Regions from separate parts of the Paenibacillus litoralis genome, predicted to be linked through region 1. Evidence: riboswitches for the same ligand, from Rfam matches in the RefSeq annotation. Region 1 holds a riboswitch; each other region holds the start of a gene.

Region 1 (3,210 bases):
GAACTGGAACGTGCCGTTTTCCCGGCTTGCTTCGGTTACGCCTGCGCGTGCCCCGTTCAGCATCGTGAAAATCATATCGGCGCCTGCATCGATTTGGGCTTGCGCGACCTTCTTGGACAAGGCAGCATCGTCTTGATTGCCGGTGAAGGTTGTCACGAACCGAGCGCTCGGATTCGTATGTTTCAAGCCGTCGGCGAAAGCGGCGCGGCCATAAAAGCCAGGAGTTACGCGTGCGCCGGAAATATGTCCGACAACATTCGTTTTGGTCAACAGACCAGCCGCGGCGCCTGCCAGCCAAGCGGACTCTTCTTGCTTCACTTGATAGCTGGACAAGTTATCGCCCGTCAAATTCGTTTGCGTGTTGACGAACTTGATTTTCGGATATTCTTTAGCCACCAGCTTGACCGCTTCCGAGCTTTGGCCTGCATGCGCAATGATCATATCGGGTTTCTTCTTGGCCAATTTGCGGAGCGCATCGGCGATTTGCGCCGTATCGTGAGGGATATTGTCTACGTAGTTCGCCTTAATGCGGAACTCGTCTTTCGCTTTCATCAGACCTTTGTATGCGGACTCCATAAAGCCGCCGTCGTTCGCTTGACCTGGGATCAACAGCGATATTTTAGGCTTTTTCTTATTCTCGGACGAATGGTCTTTCTTCGCTTCGGCGGAAGAAGTGCCGAGAGGCAAAATTAGGGTGGCAAGGGCTAAGCTTGACAAAGCCAGTTTCGAAAGAAGACTTTTCATGATGTTTTCCCCATTCCAAAAAGTAGTTTTGTCCGGACAAACCAGAGAATATAACAGACTTGTGTTTTTGTCAAATAATACCGAGAAAACATAGACTTCCGGCACTGGATTTCCGTGCATACCCTATGTGGGCAAGTCTTTTTCGTTACGGTGGCCCTAGATGGTTTGTAAAAGTTTAGTTAATAGGTCTTGTGTTTTCAAAAAGGCTATATTATACTTTCGAAAGAACTTACATACCCGTATCCGATAATGGCAAACTTCTCTAAAGAGAAGGACGCAAAGCTGCGGGCCTAAGGAATGCTTGCATTCTATGGCAGCCGAGCCGCCGAAAATAGGGGGTTTCCTTGGGGATCCATCCTTTTTTGGGGTGGATTTTTTGTTGCCTTCCGACTTGCTAGGGAAGCTTGCAACGTCATTTCACGGAAACCGCGCCGTCTCCGGTTATCGCCTTGCAGGTCAAGGCAACTATACGAAAGAGGATGAGGAAGGATGCTGCCAACATGAGCTACATTCGCAATTTGAAGATTAGAACCAAAATATTCGGAATTATCGGGCTGGCGATCGTTTTCCTGCTGGTTATCGGGATCTCGGGATTCGGCGTTATGCAATCGATGGGGAACAATGCCCGTTCGATGTATGAAGAGAAGATGATGCCCAATAGCCTGATTGAAGCGCTTCTGTTCGGTAATTCCCAAATGGACGCTTTGCAGCTTGAACTGCTTCTTGCGAAGGACGAAGCTATCGTAGCCAAAATCCAACAGCAAATTACCCAAACGAGGGATAAAAATCAGGCGACGCGTAAAGAGCTTGAGCAAATCGTATTGTCGCCGCGGGCACAGGAGCAATACAAGAAATTCGTCGACCTGATTCCCAAAAACAACGAGGCGAAGAAGAAGGTCGATGAGCTCGCGGTAGCTAACAAGAAAGAAGAAGCACATAAAGAGTATGTCAATTCTTTTAAACCGATTCGTGCCGAAATGATCGCGAGCCTGGAGAACGTGGTCCAATTTAACGAAGAGGATGCGAAGCTCTTTTACGAGGAAAGCATCGATAGCTCCCGAAACGCTACGGCCGTTATCGTGATCGTAACGATATTGACGGTACTGCTGTGCTCGGCGCTTGGATATGCGATCGCCAATATGATTACCGGACCGATACGGAGCATTCAGCACTGGATGGCCAAAGCGCAAAAGGGCGATATGACGGTACAAGGCGATTATCGTTCCAAGGACGAAATCGGACTTCTGACGCATGATTTTAACGGCATGATCGCCGGATTAAGAGAAATCATCGTCAAGATCGGGACGGAATCGCAAAATTTGTCGGCTAGTTCGGAGCAACTGCTCGCAAGCTCGGAGCAATCCAGCCAATCGACCAATCAAGTCGTTCTTGCGATTCAAGAAATAGCCGCAGGTGCGGATAGACAGCTTCAGAGCACGACGGAAAGTGTTAGAGCCATGGAGGAAATGGCCATCGGCATCAATCGGATCGCCGACTTCTCGGGCAGCGTTTCCGCTATGTCCATGGATGCATCTAAAGACGCGGAGGAGGGAAATAAAGCCATTCAAAAGGCGGTCGCACAAATGGAGTCGATTCGCGAGTCGGTCAGCGATTCCGCTGTGCTTGTCAATCAACTGGGGACGCGTTCCAAGGAGATCGGGAAGATCGTCGACGCCATTACGGACATCTCGTCCCAAACGAATTTGCTCGCTTTGAACGCTGCGATTGAAGCGGCGCGTGCGGGCGAGCATGGGAAGGGCTTTGTCGTCGTGGCCGATCAGGTGCGCAAGCTGGCTGAACAATCGCGGCAATCGGCCGATCAAATTTCGAGCATCATCCGTCAGATTCAGAGCGAAACCAAGCTGGCGGTCGATTCGATGGAGAAGGGCAACAAAGAAGTCGAGAGCGGCTCGATCATCGTGCAGGAGGCCGGCGAAGCGTTCCGCAGCATTATGCAGTCGGTCCAGGAGGTTGCCAATCAAATGCAAGAGGTATCCGCCTCGTCGGAGCAAATGTCGGCCGGCAGCGAGCAGATTACCGCTTCCCTTCAGGATATGGAGAACATTACGAAATCCGCCTTTGTCAAAACGGAAAGCGTAGCAGCCGCCTCGGAGGAGCAATTGGCTACGATGGAGGAAATATCATCCGCGGTCCACGCCCTTACGGATATGGCGCAGGAGCTTCATGAAATCACGCTTCGATTCAAAAGTTGAGTAAATTTCGCTCCCATACGGAAAGCCCCGACCTTGCGGTCGGGGCTTTATTTATTAATGAGACAGTTACTCCGGCACCACCAGGCCGACCTCTTTACAAAGCTCGACCAATTGATGAACGCCATAAAATTGCTTGCGATTGCGCTGGTGAATGCTAAATAGGGCGTCTTCCGTGACTTTTTTGGCTTTCTCGATGCTTTGATGTTCCACTGCTTGGACAATTTCCTTCATATTCTCCAGAAAGTAAACGGTT
Region 2 (3,210 bases), 3.6 Mb from region 1:
GTGTCCACCATCTGGTTGAAATTGTCGGCTAGAATCCCTATCTCGTTGTGCGGCATACGCTCCATTTTCACGTTCAGGTCGCCGCGCCTGACGCGGCTCATGAGCCGGATCAGCCTGCCGATCGGCCGTACCAGCGACTTGGATAGGAAGAACGCGATGGTCGCGACCGCGCACAGCATGAACAGTATCAAGTACAGGATCGTTTTTTTGATATACGCGACGTCCTTATAGATCAAATGCTCGGGCACGCGATTGATTATCGTATACGGATATCTCTTGTTCTGCAGGTAGGTGATGAAGAAGGATTCTCCGTCCAGCTCCGCCGCGAAGGAAGGTCCGGATTGCATATGGGATTGAATATTAATGTCATTAATCGACCCGCGCAATTGCTTATGGGCGTCGGAAGCGACAAGCCCGTTCGAATCGATGAGCCTGTTCAGCCGGAGGGCGGGATCCTGAAACAGTATGTTTTCCAGCGCTTCCTTCTTGATGCTGACCGCAATCAAGCCAAGCGCTTCCTTCCCGCGCAGCTCGTTGATCGTTCTGATCAGCAAAATATGATTACGGTCTCCCGAATAGATGCCCGAGAAGTCGATGTACAAGCCGCCCTCCCGTTCGTCCACCCTCTCGCTCAAAGGAGATCCGTAGTAATGTTTCAGCATTTCCTCCAAGCTGTTGTTCTGATTGGCTACGGTATATTTCGTCCCGTTCCGGTCCATTATTACGATCGACTGGATTTCGGAATGGGTTACGTTCATGTCGAATAGTTTGGCGTACAGGCCGTTGATCAGCTCGAACCGCCCCAGGTCTGTAAGCGCATTCGATTTCAGCAGCGTTTGTACGGAAGCTTCATAAGCGAGCGCGATCATCTGATTCGCGTACTCGTCGATTTTCAGATCGATCCGGTCCGCTATGTTCTGCAGCGAGCTTAGCACCGCCCGGTTCTCCTTCTCCGTTATGATTTTCTCCGAGACGCGAATCGTGATGCCCGAAAATACGGCGATAATCAAGACGGACAAAACGATGTACGTAAATACCAAAACGTTTCGCAGCGAAAAGAAGACGGAGTAGGCCTTTCGGAAGGCCGGCATATTTCTGTTCTCGCGCATCACGCCACCCCTCTCTACGTAAAAGACTTATTCCGATTATAAATCAAACGAGCGGAGGACGAACGAAAAAGAAGAAGGCTCGGGATCGCATCCCGGCCCCGATTCCAAAGCAAGGAGACAGCCGTCCGACCTCGATAATAGCGCTTTCATTTACACAAGCCTATCGTTTAAGCGTCTCACCGGATATAGAAAATAATGGCCAAACTCTATAGTTTCCTGTCATGTTTATAGATAAGGCGGCCGAGTTGAGACCATTCCGTCGGAAAACGCACGGGCGAGCGATTAGGCGACGCTAGAGACCGCTCAACTCTCCATCCAAAAAGCGAGGATTCTCGAGGACAATCGCCATTGAGGTCGACTTTCGATCGGATCTCCGGAAATGGCTGGTTGAGAAACGGCAGCTGTAGTTTACTTGGGATCAACGACATTCTGATCTACGGTATGGAAAGCAGCACGCTTGTCCTTTTCGGTCCATGTTATCGTATGACGAAAGACGCAGATTTTTGTTGAACAATATTGCACATGAGTCCTCTTTATCAAATCTTTATAAACGACTCGACATTAATCGACAACTATTGCGATTTCCTTCATGTACAATCATGTAAAAATATGAAATATGGGGATACGATGATACATGTTCTATTTACCTGGGCACCAGGGACATGTGGAGTAACTGGTGCAACCGACCCAATCCGTTATTTTGCGGATTGGGTTTTTATTTGGGTATTTTCCCCCCTCAGTTTTTTTGCCGGAAGGAGAAGCGCCATGCGGAAGCAAGTTCTGTTATTCGCCGTTTTATTAGGTTCGACAACATGGATTACACAAGCGTCCAGCTACACGGTAAGCATTGTAAAAGGAAACTCGTCCCTTTCCGTCTCGGGCGGCGAAGAAGCGCTAATCAAGATGCCGCAAAGCGTAGCGGCTATTTACGAGGAAGGCGCGGAAAGCATGTCCTTCGCTGTCGAAGTGACGAACAGGATGGAGGTTCCGATGCTGATTGCTTCTAAGGAGCTGCATAACGGGAATGGCGTTACGGCCGTTACCTACGGCCAAGACTTCGCGCCAGGTGAAAACGCTTATTTTACCATAATCGTCACCGGCATAACGGATAAGGCGGATCTCGATTTTAACGTACCTGTGGAGATGGCCTGGAACGGCGGACAGGCCAATATCGAGCTGAACATGAAAGCAAATGCCATTCCGAAGCCCAAGAAAAGCCCGGCTAACGCAAACCGGAAGGACAACATGCCGAGCGTTCCTCCATCGGACGAATCTTTAGAATTCGGCAGCAGCGGCAAACCGGCTATCGCCGCCGGAACAACGCCCGCTTCAAACCGCTCCCTAGAACCCGCAGCAGAATTGCCTCCACCGCAAGAAGCAAAATCATCGAACGGCTCTGTTAACGTTATCTCCGGCAGCAACGCACTCACAGCCCCCCCAAGCTTCGGCGAACCGCTCACAAGCCGCTGATGAACCTAATGCGAGAAGCAAGCGGTACACGCTCCGGCGTACTGCGAATCATCATTTTTTACAGATATGCGTCTTGGTTCTTGACCTCCCTGTACTACGTACTTAGCGGTCCGGATGCACCGATTGTGTTCAAGATCGGCGTTGTAGTCTCGCTACTCTTCGCGGCGGGCTTGGTGAACCGGATGTATGCCCATTACCGTGAAATGCTGCCGGCCTTGAAGCTGCTTATCCTATTTGAAACGATCGGTATCTTGCTGCTGCTCTTGCCGACCGAAGGATTGGCGAGCCCGTTTATATGGTATGCGCTCAATCCCGTTCTGGTGGCTGCCAGCTTCCTGCCGAGAGCGTTTTGCTGGCTATACCTAGCGGTTTACATTACGGCAGGCACCTTATTTACGCAATACTTTCATAACCCTAAGCAACTGGGAATCGGAGCGCTTATATCGGATAACGCCAGTCAACTGTTCGTTTTTTTACTTATAACGCTCGCCGTTCAGCTTCTCGGCCATTTAACGAAGGAACTGGATCATCAAGCCTCGCAGCTCAAAACGCAAATGAATCACATCATGTCGTTGTACCAGATTGTGGAAGCATCCGCGTCGGAGCATCACAAGGAAGCGTTGATTCGAAC
Region 3 (3,210 bases), 4.3 Mb from region 1:
CCATGTATATCCGCTCGGGACTCCCGGCCCGGCGAGAAGCGCTAGAGGGGTTTTAGAGAGATACACTCTATCCCATTCGCCGTCTTCTTCATCCACATCATAGCCTCTAATAAGCAAGTAGGCGCTGGTCTGAGGCGTTTTTCCAGCCGGGACGTCAATCTTGAACTCGAACGGATACAAATTGGGGGTCCCGTTTTTGATCGCAGTACCGCTTTGAGGATCACCCGCTTTTCGAAAATCTCCGGATGTCTGGTCAGCCGCAAGACGCGTGTAATAATCCAAGTCGTTATCTTTATTACTGTTTGCCGCGCCGCCACCCCAATTGTCCGTGCCGGTAAAATAAGTGCCGCCCTGCGAGCCGCTGCCTGAACCTCCTCCAGCTGCGTGCGATGGCGCCGCTGCGCCGAAAGCCATCAGCAGAGCCGTAGTCAGCGAAACGAACCGTTTGGACAGCACGCCGCGCGGACGGAGCCGGTTCCGCCATTCTCCCTCCCTATTGCCGCTTCCCATTCGTAACTTTTCTACAAAACGCATTTCCCTGCTCCTCTCCCTCCCTGTTCTATGGCGAGTCGTGTTATTCCCGTAGATTTGCTCGCCCTTTGCTGCTTCCTGTCGAATCATCCCGCTTATAGTAACAACCGCATCTGAACAATTTTTGAACAATCGGAATGGGGCGGCCAAGCGCTTTTTCTGCATTTCGCATTGTTCATTTTTTGTTCAGATTGACGTTATATGATAGGAGCATTTAGGGATTCCAACATGAATACCTGCCCTAGGAGCAGAGGCTGGCGATGAAGAAACTCCGAAATACGATATCTCGATCTGCATTCTTTCAAGCGTCGACCCCCGAGCGGTTGCCGAATACCGCGAAACAAGTTACATTATGTGGGATTTTTTCCTCTTACAAGCTGCTCGAACCCATTGTAGATTTACCCTCTGAACAAAATCTGAACGAAAAAAAGACCCCTGCGAGATGCAGAAGTCTTCCCTTTTCATGCCGGCAAACCGCTATTTGAAAATCCGCGCTTCCTTCTCCTCCTGCCTGCGAACCGAAGACAATTCGACCTGCGTCTTCAAAATAAACGCCCGAAGCGCATTTAGCCGCTCCTGGGGGAAATCCACAAACTGCGCGCCATAGTAGCAGCCTAGCTCGGATGTTTCGCGGCGGACAATTTCAGCCGTACACGACACGATCGTCCCCATCTCAAGCTCAAGACGGACTATCGTTCGTTCCGTGAGCCTGCATTCGCTGCCGACCGTAAAGCCGATGCCGCTAACGCTAATATTGACGACCGTTAACGGAATCGCATCGGTTGCCTCCGGACTTCGCGAATCGTTTGCCGATTCGATCGACAGGATCGAGCCCTTCATCTTAACGTCTACCCGAAAATGCTCCCGCTTCTCTGAAAATTTCCGCTGGTTTTCCGGAGGATTTATGACGATGAGCGATCCATTATCCTTCGCGATAATCGTAGACTGGAACATGAATATGCCTTCCGGCGAATAAATCGTCAGCTTAACGGCATCTCCCAATTCAAACTGCTTATAATCGCCGATCTCGATTTCAACCATATCTCCCTCGACAACAGCGAGTACGCCGGTCGACACGTAATCCTGTTTTTCCACCACGGTGCGGCAGTGCATCAATATCGATGACCTTAGTGTTTTTTGATTGCTGGTATCTACGAATTCGGAACGATTCCGGGTAACAGACGTACCTGACATACTGCATCGACCTTTCTCAATCAATGTGGAGAAAATTTTACGGGTAACCGTCAGGTATGCGCCGGCGTTGGCCCACCCGGATATAACCTGTTGTACGCGAACATAAAAAAGCCGCTCCGAAAGAGCAGCCGACGCATGCTTGCGTGTCCGATCCCATTCGGCAACCAGGCTGTCATGGCTCCGCATATGCGAAGCTTTAGACCCTGTGGCTTTGCGTCCTTGCTTTTCAGCAAGTTTGCCATTATCGAATATCACTTTATGTTAAAAAGGGGTACCAAAGTCCTAAAAAATCGTTAATTTCAGTATAATCGGGTTGCACAGGGTAAGCAATCGTCTGCAAAGCCTATCCACAACGCCATCCCCATCCTGACCGCTTTATTCACATGTCCGGAAGGCCGTTTACCGGCTCATTCTCCCTTATCGTTTCCCGTTCTTACGGGAACAATGCCGACTTGCCCTCAGGAACGGCCCGGCGTACAATGAGAATACCGCTTTCGTTGTCCACACTACCAACAATGTTATCCACAAACTTATACACAGCATGTGCATAAGTTTGAAAATTCGCGGTTTCCGTCCACAGTGGATAAGTTTCCTGCTTGCGGGTTTATCCCCGTTGGGGACAATTTTAATAGGAATTTGGCGGATACACGCCGCTCTACTTACGCCCATGGCTGGGCAAGCCGTACATAAAGAGGTGTTCCCTTGGAAGAAGAACATATCGTCTGGATGCGCATCGCGATGGAAGAGGCGGAGAAAGCCGCTGCAATCGGCGAGGTGCCGATCGGCGCCGTCATCGTCCGAGACGGAGAAATTATCGGTCGCGGCCATAATTTGCGCGAAACGTCGCACGACCCGACAGCCCATGCCGAAATGATCGCCATCCGCGAAGCCAGCCGGGCTCTTGACGCCTGGCGGCTGCTCGACTGCCGGCTTTACGTCACGCTTGAGCCTTGTCCCATGTGCGCGGGGGCTATCGTACAGGCTCGTATTCCGCATGTCATATTCGGCACAAGCGACCCGAAGGCAGGCTGCGCGGGAACGCTCATGAATTTGCTGCAGGAAGATCGCTTCAATCACCGCGTCGAGCTTACGCAAGGCGTGCTCCAGGAGGCATGCAGCGAGCGGCTGTCCCGCTTCTTCCGCGAGCTGCGGGAAATGCGCAAACAGCAATCTGCCGCACAAGCATCCGACTAAACGGGTTACCGAAGCCTGAGCGAAGATCGTCATCGTTCGGGCTTCAGGATTGTTTGCCCGCGAAATCGTTGCCGATGTTTTTAGTATGCCGTTATGAAGTAACTTTCCCTCGAAAATTTCTAGGAGGTCCCCAACTTGTTCGCCGTACTTTATAAACTTCGCTGGTTTTATCAAATGTATTGGATTCGTTATTCCGTCGCCGTTACGCTGCTCGTCGTTGTCGGCGTCCTGGAGCTTGTGCCCCCGCGTATGATCGGCAGCGCCATTGACGGGATCCAGCAAGGCACGCTG

What was found. A riboswitch is a leader RNA that binds a small molecule or an ion and turns the genes downstream of it on or off. The one in region 1 is predicted to bind cyclic di-GMP.
Region 2: it holds a riboswitch for cyclic di-GMP, as region 1 does, so the genes downstream of both, ACKGJP_RS03220 (hypothetical protein) here and ACKGJP_RS18210 (methyl-accepting chemotaxis protein) in region 1, are expected to answer to the same signal.
Region 3: it holds a riboswitch for cyclic di-GMP, as region 1 does, so the genes downstream of both, ACKGJP_RS00180 (flagellar brake protein) here and ACKGJP_RS18210 (methyl-accepting chemotaxis protein) in region 1, are expected to answer to the same signal.

The regions. Positions count from the first base shown of each region.
Region 1 is NZ_CP176395.1:4,371,806-4,375,015, forward strand. Features, by position in the region: gene ACKGJP_RS18205 (BMP family protein) at 1-744, opposite strand, end outside; cyclic di-GMP riboswitch class I at 986-1,074, shown strand; gene ACKGJP_RS18210 (methyl-accepting chemotaxis protein) at 1,245-2,957, shown strand; gene ACKGJP_RS18215 (TioE family transcriptional regulator) at 3,024-3,210, opposite strand, start outside.
Region 2 is NZ_CP176395.1:735,592-738,801, reverse strand. Features, by position in the region: gene ACKGJP_RS03225 (helix-turn-helix domain-containing protein) at 1-1,109, opposite strand, end outside; cyclic di-GMP riboswitch class II at 1,721-1,806, shown strand; gene ACKGJP_RS03220 (hypothetical protein) at 1,875-2,579, shown strand; gene ACKGJP_RS03215 (sensor histidine kinase) at 2,579-3,210, shown strand, end outside.
Region 3 is NZ_CP176395.1:38,191-41,400, reverse strand. Features, by position in the region: gene ACKGJP_RS00185 (S-layer homology domain-containing protein) at 1-534, opposite strand, end outside; gene ACKGJP_RS00180 (flagellar brake protein) at 1,009-1,629, opposite strand; cyclic di-GMP riboswitch class I at 1,882-1,975, opposite strand; gene tadA (tRNA adenosine(34) deaminase TadA) at 2,428-2,919, shown strand; gene ACKGJP_RS00170 (ABC transporter ATP-binding protein) at 3,055-3,210, shown strand, end outside.